DNA from 2 places in the Pseudomonas sp. B2M1-30 genome. Region 1 is predicted to be linked to the other one. Evidence: predicted binding sites of a transcription regulator. Region 1 holds the regulator's gene; the other holds the start of a gene.

Evidence for each region. The regulator sigma-54, encoded in region 1, starts transcription at its own class of promoters, with help from an activator protein. The targets are predictions, from matches to a motif close to ANTGGCATNNANNTTGCTNT.
Region 2: the regulator sigma-54 is predicted to act here: its motif matches at 2,487-2,506, upstream of N8H74_RS24640 (CmpA/NrtA family ABC transporter substrate-binding protein).

Annotation. Positions count from the first base shown of each region.
Region 1 covers NZ_JAOEJT010000007.1:75,458-79,665, forward strand. The annotation lists gene lptA (lipopolysaccharide transport periplasmic protein LptA) at 1-91, shown strand, start outside; gene lptB (LPS export ABC transporter ATP-binding protein) at 91-816, shown strand; gene N8H74_RS15655 (RNA polymerase factor sigma-54) at 1,093-2,586, shown strand; gene raiA (ribosome-associated translation inhibitor RaiA) at 2,660-2,968, shown strand; gene ptsN (PTS IIA-like nitrogen regulatory protein PtsN) at 2,980-3,444, shown strand; gene rapZ (RNase adapter RapZ) at 3,447-4,208, shown strand, end outside.
Region 2 covers NZ_JAOEJT010000015.1:136,060-140,267, reverse strand. The annotation lists gene N8H74_RS24650 (nitrate/nitrite transporter) at 1-244, opposite strand, end outside; gene N8H74_RS24645 (ANTAR domain-containing protein) at 560-1,135, opposite strand; gene N8H74_RS24640 (CmpA/NrtA family ABC transporter substrate-binding protein) at 1,151-2,362, opposite strand; gene N8H74_RS24635 (quinone-dependent dihydroorotate dehydrogenase) at 2,595-3,614, shown strand; gene N8H74_RS24630 (ribosome modulation factor) at 3,766-3,981, opposite strand.

The sequences.
Region 1 (4,208 bases):
CCGTGCCACCGGCAGCAAGGTCACCGAAGCGCGCCCACGCATCGACATGGTGATCCAGCCGAAAAAGAAAACCGATGAGAAAACCCAGTAATGGCAACTCTGAAAGCTCAGCACCTGGCCAAGGCCTATAAAAGCCGCCAGGTCGTGCGCGACGTCAGCCTGTCGATCGACAGTGGCCAGATCGTCGGCCTGCTCGGCCCCAACGGCGCCGGCAAGACCACCTGCTTCTACATGATCGTCGGCCTGGTGCAGGCCGATCAGGGTCGCGTACTGATCGACGACCTCGACGTCAGCCACCAGCCGATGCACGGTCGCGCCAAGGCCGGTATCGGCTATCTGCCGCAAGAAGCGTCGATCTTCCGCAAACTGTCGGTAGCCGACAACATCATGGCCATCCTCGAGACCCGCAAGGAACTCGACAAGGCCGGCCGTCGCAAGGAGCTGGAAAGCCTGCTGCAGGAATTCCACATCAGCCACATCCGCGACAACCTCGGCATGAGCCTGTCCGGTGGTGAACGCCGCCGGGTGGAAATCGCCCGCGCCCTGGCGACCGCACCGAAATTCATCCTGCTCGACGAACCGTTCGCCGGCGTGGACCCGATTTCGGTGGGCGACATCAAGCAGATCATCCACCACCTCAAGGCCAAGGGCATCGGCGTCCTGATCACCGACCACAACGTGCGCGAGACGCTGGATATCTGTGAAACCGCCTACATCGTCAACGACGGCCAACTGATTGCCGAAGGCGACGCCGAGACCATCCTCGCCAACGATCTGGTGAAGGAAGTGTATCTGGGCCACGAGTTCCGCCTGTAAGCACTGAGTTATCCGATCGACCGCTCGGGCGCTGCGTCAGTAAAACGGCTTTTTATGGGTTTTTATTGTTACAGCGCTCCAGGCAAACACGCCGCTTCAAAGGTGTTCAACCGCCAGCCGGAGCGACGCGTCAACAAAGTTTTATAGGTTTTTATTGTTACAGCGCTCTAGGCAAACACTTCAGTTTCAGGCATATAATTTGCTTAAGTTTGGCGCTCCGGCGCCCTGTAGTGGATGGCGCATGTGCGCCGGCGAATAAGGTGTTAAGCCCCTGCCATGAAACCATCGCTAGTCTTGAGAATGGGCCAGCAGCTGACGATGACACCGCAGCTGCAACAGGCCATCCGCCTGCTCCAATTGTCGACCCTGGACCTGCAACAGGAAATCCAGGAGGCCCTGGAGTCCAATCCGATGCTCGAACGCCAGGAAGAAGGCGACGACTTCGACAACTCCGATCCCCTGGCCGACAACGCCGAACAGAAGCCCAACACCGAGATTCAGGAACCCTCCTACCAGGAAACCGCCCCGACGGTGGACAACCTCGAGGACGGCGAATGGAACGAACGCATCCCCAACGAACTTCCGGTCGACACCGCCTGGGAAGACGTCTACCAGACCAGCGCCAGCAGCCTGCCCAGCAGCGATGATGACGAGTGGGACTTCACCACCCGCACCTCCGCCGGCGAAAGCCTGCAAAGCCATCTGTTGTGGCAGCTGAACCTGGCGCCGATGTCGGACACCGATCGCCTGATCGCCGTGACCCTGATCGACTGCATCAATAATCAGGGCTACCTCGACGAAACCCTCGAGGAAATCCTCGACGCCTTCGACCCGGAACTGGATATCGAACTGGACGAGATCGAAGCCGTCCTGCACCGCATCCAGCAATTCGAGCCCGCCGGCATCGGTGCGCGCAACCTCGGTGAATGCCTGTTGCTGCAACTGCGCCAGCTGTCGGCCAAGACGCCTTGGCTGACCGAGGCCAAACGCCTGGTCACCGACTACATCGACCTGCTCGGCAGCCGTGATTACAGCCAGCTGATGCGGCGCATGAAGCTCAAGGAAGACGAGTTGCGTCAGGTCATCGAACTGGTGCAGAGCCTCAACCCGCGCCCGGGTTCGCAGATCGAGTCCACCGAAGCCGAATACGTTGTACCTGACGTCATCGTGCGCAAGGACAACGAGCGCTGGCTGGTCGAACTCAATCAGGAGTCGGTGCCGCGCCTTCGCGTCAATGCGCAATACGCAGGTTTCGTCCGTCGCGCCGACACCAGCGCCGACAATACCTTCATGCGCAACCAGTTGCAGGAAGCGCGCTGGTTCATCAAGAGCCTGCAAAGCCGCAACGAAACCCTGATGAAAGTAGCCACCCAGATCGTCGAGCATCAGCGCGGCTTCCTGGAGTACGGCGACGAAGCCATGAAACCGCTGGTCCTGCACGATATCGCCGAGGCGGTGGGCATGCACGAATCGACGATCTCCCGGGTGACCACGCAAAAATTCATGCATACCCCCCGGGGCATTTATGAACTGAAATACTTTTTCTCCAGCCACGTCAGCACCTCCGAAGGCGGCGAATGCTCGTCCACGGCGATCCGCGCGATCATCAAAAAACTGGTCGCCGCGGAAAATCAGAAAAAGCCGTTGAGTGACAGCAAGATCGCTGGTTTACTGGAGGCACAAGGCATTCAGGTGGCTCGCCGCACCGTCGCCAAGTACCGCGAATCCCTCGGGATCGCGCCTTCGAGCGAACGCAAGCGGTTGATGTAAGCCACGTTACAGCGTTCCAGTGGTAGATCATCTGATCTACCGCTTTATGCACTGGCAACGAAGGAGAAGCTGTATGCAAGTCAACATCAGTGGACACCAACTGGAAGTGACCCAACCCCTGCGCGACTACGTTGAGCAAAAGCTCAAGAGGCTCGAGGGGCATTTCGACAAGATCACCAACGTTCAGGTCATCCTGTCCGTCGAAAAGCTGAAGCAGAAAATCGAAGCCACGCTGCATATTCCTGGTAATGAAGTCGTCGCCAACGCGGAAGATTCCAACATGTACGCGGCGATTGACGCATTGGCCGACAAGCTGGACAAACAACTCAAAAAGCATAAGGAAAAGACCCAGAGCCTGCTTCAGGGCGCTACCGGTCGATAACCCCCCAATCCATGATCCGACTTGAAAGTATCCTGACCCCCGGCCGTTCCCTGGTGAACGTGCCGGGCGGCAGCAAAAAGAAAGCCCTCGAACAAATTGCCAACCTGATCGCCCGCGAGGTGCCGGATCTGGAGATGCAGGATGTCTTCGAGGCGCTGGTGGCCCGTGAAAAACTCGGTTCGACCGGTTTTGGCAACGGCATCGCCATTCCTCACTGCCGCCTCAAGGGCTGCGAAGCACCGATCAGTGCCTTGATGCACCTTGATGCACCTATCGATTTCGACGCGATTGACGGTGCGCCAGTCGACCTGTTGTTCGTCCTGCTGGTTCCGGAAGCGGCCACGGACGCACACCTGGAACTGCTCCGTCAGATCGCCAGCATGCTTGACCGCAAGGACGTGCGCGACCGACTGCGCAGCGCGCCCAGCAACGAAGCCTTGTACCAGGTCGTACTGGAAGAGCAGAACAGGCCGTAATCATGCGCTTGATCATCGTCAGTGGCCGCTCCGGCTCGGGTAAAAGTACTGCCCTGGATGTCCTCGAGGACAACGGCTATTACTGCATCGACAACCTGCCGGCGGGCCTGCTGCCGGAACTGGCCGAGCGCGCCCTGATCCACACCGAGCTGTCCCAGCCGCTGGTGGCGGTTTCGATCGATGCACGCAACCTGCCCAGCCATCTGTCGCGTTTTCCCGAATTGCTCGAGGAAGTCCGCAGCCGCCATATCCAGTGCGATGTGCTTTATCTGGACGCTGACGAAGAAACCCTGCTCAAGCGTTTTTCGGAAACCCGTCGCCGCCACCCGCTGAGCAGCGCCAACCGCTCGCTGGCGGAAGCCATTGAAGACGAAACCGCCCTGCTCGGCCCCATCGCCGACCTGGCCGACCTCAAGGTCAACACCACCAGCCTCAATCTTTATCAGCTGCGTGACACCATCAAGTTGCGTCTGCTGAACCAGCCGGAGCCGGGCACGGCGTTTCTGGTCGAGTCGTTTGGTTTCAAACGCGGCATGCCGGTGGATGCCGATCTGGTATTCGACGTACGCTGCCTGCCCAATCCTTACTGGAAACCGGAGCTGCGCGCGCAGTCCGGCCTCGATGAGCCGGTTGCCGAGTACCTGGCGGCGCAACCGGAAGTCGAAGAGATGTACCAGGACATTTACGCTTACCTGCACAAGTGGTTGCCGCGTTTTGCCGCAAGCAACCGCGCTTATGTCACTATCGCCATCGGCTGCACCGGC
Region 2 (4,208 bases), on a different contig from region 1:
TCAGCCCGGCGGTTTTCGGTGACAGCCGATCCGCCAGCATGCCCATGGCGAAGCGCAGCACGGCGCCGGCCAGAATCGGCGTGGCGACCACGAGGCCGCGCTGCTGGGTGGTCAGGTGCAGGTCGGCGGCGATCTGCACCGCCAGTGGGCCGAGCAGATACCAGACCATGAAGCTCAGGTCGAAATACAGGAAGGCCGCGAACAGGGTCGGGGTATGGCCGGATTTCCAGAAGCTTGAATTCATCGCGCACCTCAGCTGTGAGTAGCTCGAGACGAAGGTCTCTCGAGAAGGAGTCATGCCAGCAGGTGGAGCGCCATACGGCTGCACCACCGGCCCCAGGCTGTGGGGCCAAAACGCAAAAAACGCCGCTACCTGGATCGCCGGTTGGGGGCGAGGCAAGTGAGCGACGTCTTTGTCGTAGGTGGGGCAACCGCCGTTGGTTACCTGTGCCGATTGCTTAGCGAGATCTGTGCCAAGTCAAAATCAAAAGCCCCTCACCATGGCCCTCTCCCTTTGGGAAAGGGCCATGGTGAGGGGCTTTTCAAGCGGCCAGAGCTTTCAGCCCAGCAACTCGCTCATGGCAATGATCTGCTCTGCCACTTGAATCAGCTTCTGCTGGCGGCTCATGGCCTGGCGACGCATCAGGGTGTAGGCCTCCTCCTCGTTGCAGTCCTTCATCTTCATCAGCAACCCCTTGGCCAGTTCGATGCGCTTGCGCTCGGCCAGTTGCTGGTCGCGGGCCTGTAACTGGGCGCGCAACGCCTGGTCGCTCTCGAAGCGCGCCATGGCAACGTCGAGAATCGGCTGCAAGCGTTGTGCGTGAATGCCTTCGACGATGTAGGCACTGACCCCGGACTTGATCGCCTGCCGCATCACGTCGGGGTCGTGCTCGTCGGTGAACATCACGATCGGCCGTGGCTGGTCGCGGCTGACCAGCACCACTTGCTCCATCACATCGCGGCCCGGTGACTCGGTATCGATCAGGATCACGTCCGGACGCACCGTTTCGACGCGCGCGGGCAGGTCGATGGTCAGGCCGGACTCGTCGATCACCTCGAAACCGGCTTCGATCAGCGCGGCTTTCAGGCGTCCGACTTTTTTCGCGGTGTCATTGATCAGCAGAATGCGCAACATGTTCGCGGTCTCCTGTCAGCGGCGAGCGAGAAGGGCAGAGCTGTCGCTCAGGGCGTGCAGCTTGAAACTGCGGGCGTAGCCGGCCGGGTCGCTGCCGTCCCAGACCTTGCCGTCGAGCAACTGGCTGCTGCGCATTTCCTTGCCCCGGGCCGCCACGCCGACGGCGGTGGCGGCTTCGCGATACAACTCCAGTTGTTGCACCTGCCGGGCGACGCCGAGGTAATCCGGGTCGTCGCGCAGCAAGCCCCAGCGGCGGAACTGGGTCATGAACCACATGCCGTCGGACAGGTACGGCAGGTTGACCTCACCGTCACCGTGGAAACGCAGGGCGTGGGGATCCTGCCAGCGGTTGCCGAGGCCGTCGTCGTAGGCACCGAGAAAGCGCGGTTCGACGCAAGCCACCGGAGCATCGAGGTATTCCGCCGCGCTGAGCAGTTGCGCGGTGCTGCGACGGTTCTCCGGACTTTGCTCGATGAAACGGCTGGCTTCGAGGATCGCCATCACCAGTGCCCGGGCGGTGTTGGGGTATTGCTCGACGAACGCCTGGGTGCAGCCGAGGACTTTTTCCGGGTGATCGGGCCAGATGGTCTGGCTGGTCGCCAGGGTGAAACCGAGGTTCTGCTGCACCGCGCTGGCGGCCCAGGGCTCGCCGACACACAGACCGTCGATCCGTCCGGCCTGCAAGTGCGCGACCATTTGTGGTGGCGGCACCACCACGCTGTCGACATCCTGCAACGGATGGATGCCCTGGCTCGCCAGCCAGTAATACAGCCACATCGCGTGGGTGCCGGTGGGGAAGGTCTGGGCGAAGGTCAGTTTTGCGCGGGTTTGGTGCACATGCCGATCCAGCGCTTCAGGACTGGTCACGCCCAGGCCTTGCAGGCCGTGGGACAGGTTGAGGCTCTGGCCGTTCTGGTTCAGCCCCATCAACACCGCCATGTCGGTGGGCGCCACGCCGCCGATGCCCAGATGCACCGCGTAGATCAAGCCGTAGAGGCTGTGGGCGGCATCGAGTTCGCCGCTGACCAGTTTGTCCCGCAGGTTGGCCCAGGACGTCTGGCGCTTGAGGTTCAGGGTCAGCCCGTAAGGCTGGGCAAAGCCCTGGGTGGCGGCGACCACCACCGAGGCGCAATCGCTCAGGGCCATGAAGCCGAGATCGATCACGGTTTTTTCCGGGGCATCGCTGCCGTTGACCCAGGCCAGTGGCCCGACGGAGGGTTCATTCATGGGATGCACCTTGAAGCCGTCTTCAAAAAAAACGTCGTCCCCGGCCTGGTCGAGGCCAAACCGGGTGACGACGCCATTGTCCTGCCCGCATGCCGCCATTGGCGTGCGGGCTGATGACAAGCCAGGTGCAAGGCATATGCCAGCGCTGCCGATTTGCCAATGCGCCTCGCGCGCCGGGGTGATGCCCGGCTATAATCGCCGCCTCTTTTCGCCGCCCGAGTCCTAGCCGCCCATGTACACCCTGGCCCGTCAGCTGTTGTTCAAACTTTCCCCGGAAACCTCCCACGATCTGTCGCTGGATCTGATCGGCGCGGGCGGACGTTTGGGCCTCAACGGCTTGTTGTGCAAGGCTGCGGCGAAAGTGCCGGTCAACGTCATGGGCCTGGATTTCCCGAACCCGGTGGGTCTGGCGGCCGGTCTGGACAAGAACGGCGCGGCCATCGACGGCTTCGCCCAGCTGGGTTTCGGTTTTGTCGAAATCGGCACCGTGACCCCGCGTCCGCAGCCGGGCAACCCGAAACCACGGATCTTCCGCCTGCCGGAAGCCGAGGCGATCATCAACCGTATGGGCTTCAACAACCTGGGTGTGGATAACCTGCTGGCGCGGGTTGCGGCGGCCAAATACAAGGGCGTGCTGGGGATCAACATCGGCAAGAACTTCGACACCCCGGTCGAGCGCGCGGTGGACGACTACCTGATCTGCCTGGACAAGGTCTATGCCCAGGCCAGCTACGTCACGGTCAACGTCAGCTCGCCGAACACCCCGGGCCTGCGCAGCCTGCAGTTCGGCGATTCGCTCAAGCAATTGCTGGCGGACCTGGCCACGCGCCGCGCCGAACTGGCCCTGCGTCATGGCAAGCATGTGCCGCTGGCGATCAAGATCGCACCGGACATGAGCGACGAAGAAACCGCGCAGGTCGCGCAGGCGCTGATCGAAACCGGGATGGACGCGGTGATCGCCACCAACACCACCCTGAGCCGGGTCGGCGTCGAAGGCATGGAGCATGGCGACGAGGCGGGCGGTCTGTCCGGGGCGCCTGTGCGGGACAAGAGTACCCACACGGTCAAGGTGCTGGCCGCCGAGCTGGGTGGACGTTTGCCGATCATTGCGGCGGGCGGCATCACCGAGGGCAAGCACGCCGCCGAGAAGATCACGGCGGGTGCGAGCCTGGTGCAGATCTACTCCGGTTTCATCTACAAAGGTCCGGCGCTGATTCGCGAATCGGTGGATGCGATCGCCGCATTGCGCTGATCCGCCTGCGGGCTGTGGTGATGCAGGGCGGCAGGCATAAAAAAGGGCTCCTCGAAGGAGCCCCTGGGCCGTAGCCCGCCGTCCGGGAAGGACGTGCGTGGTTAATTCATTGCAGATTCAGATTGTCGTGTTGCAATAAGTGCCCTGTGTGTCAGCCGACGGCGTGAAGTTCGTTGAGTCTGTGGATTCCCGCAGTGCCGGTCATACCGTCCCAGTTGTCGCCGCGTCCTTCTCGCCAGCCGTTGATCCAGGCTTGACGTACCGACGGTAGAGTAAATGGGCAAAGCTCACGGGATTTGCCACCAACGCCATATTGATATCCGCGCAAAAATGCTCTTTCCAACGGATCACGCTTAAGTCTTCTCATAGGGTGTTTCCCTCACTTGTTGACTGTTTTTGTCGCGATGACCTCAACCGAGGTCTGGCAGAAAAACTCTGCCGTTGGCGGCCCGCTGCCGGCGTGGCGAGCCAAGGTGTTGACGCCGTTGCGACGTCAACCTGTGTTCAGTTCTAACCAATGAGTCACATCGTGGGAATGACCGTTTTGTCATAAGGACGTAACGAAAAGGATGCTATGGCGATAAGTAACCGCGT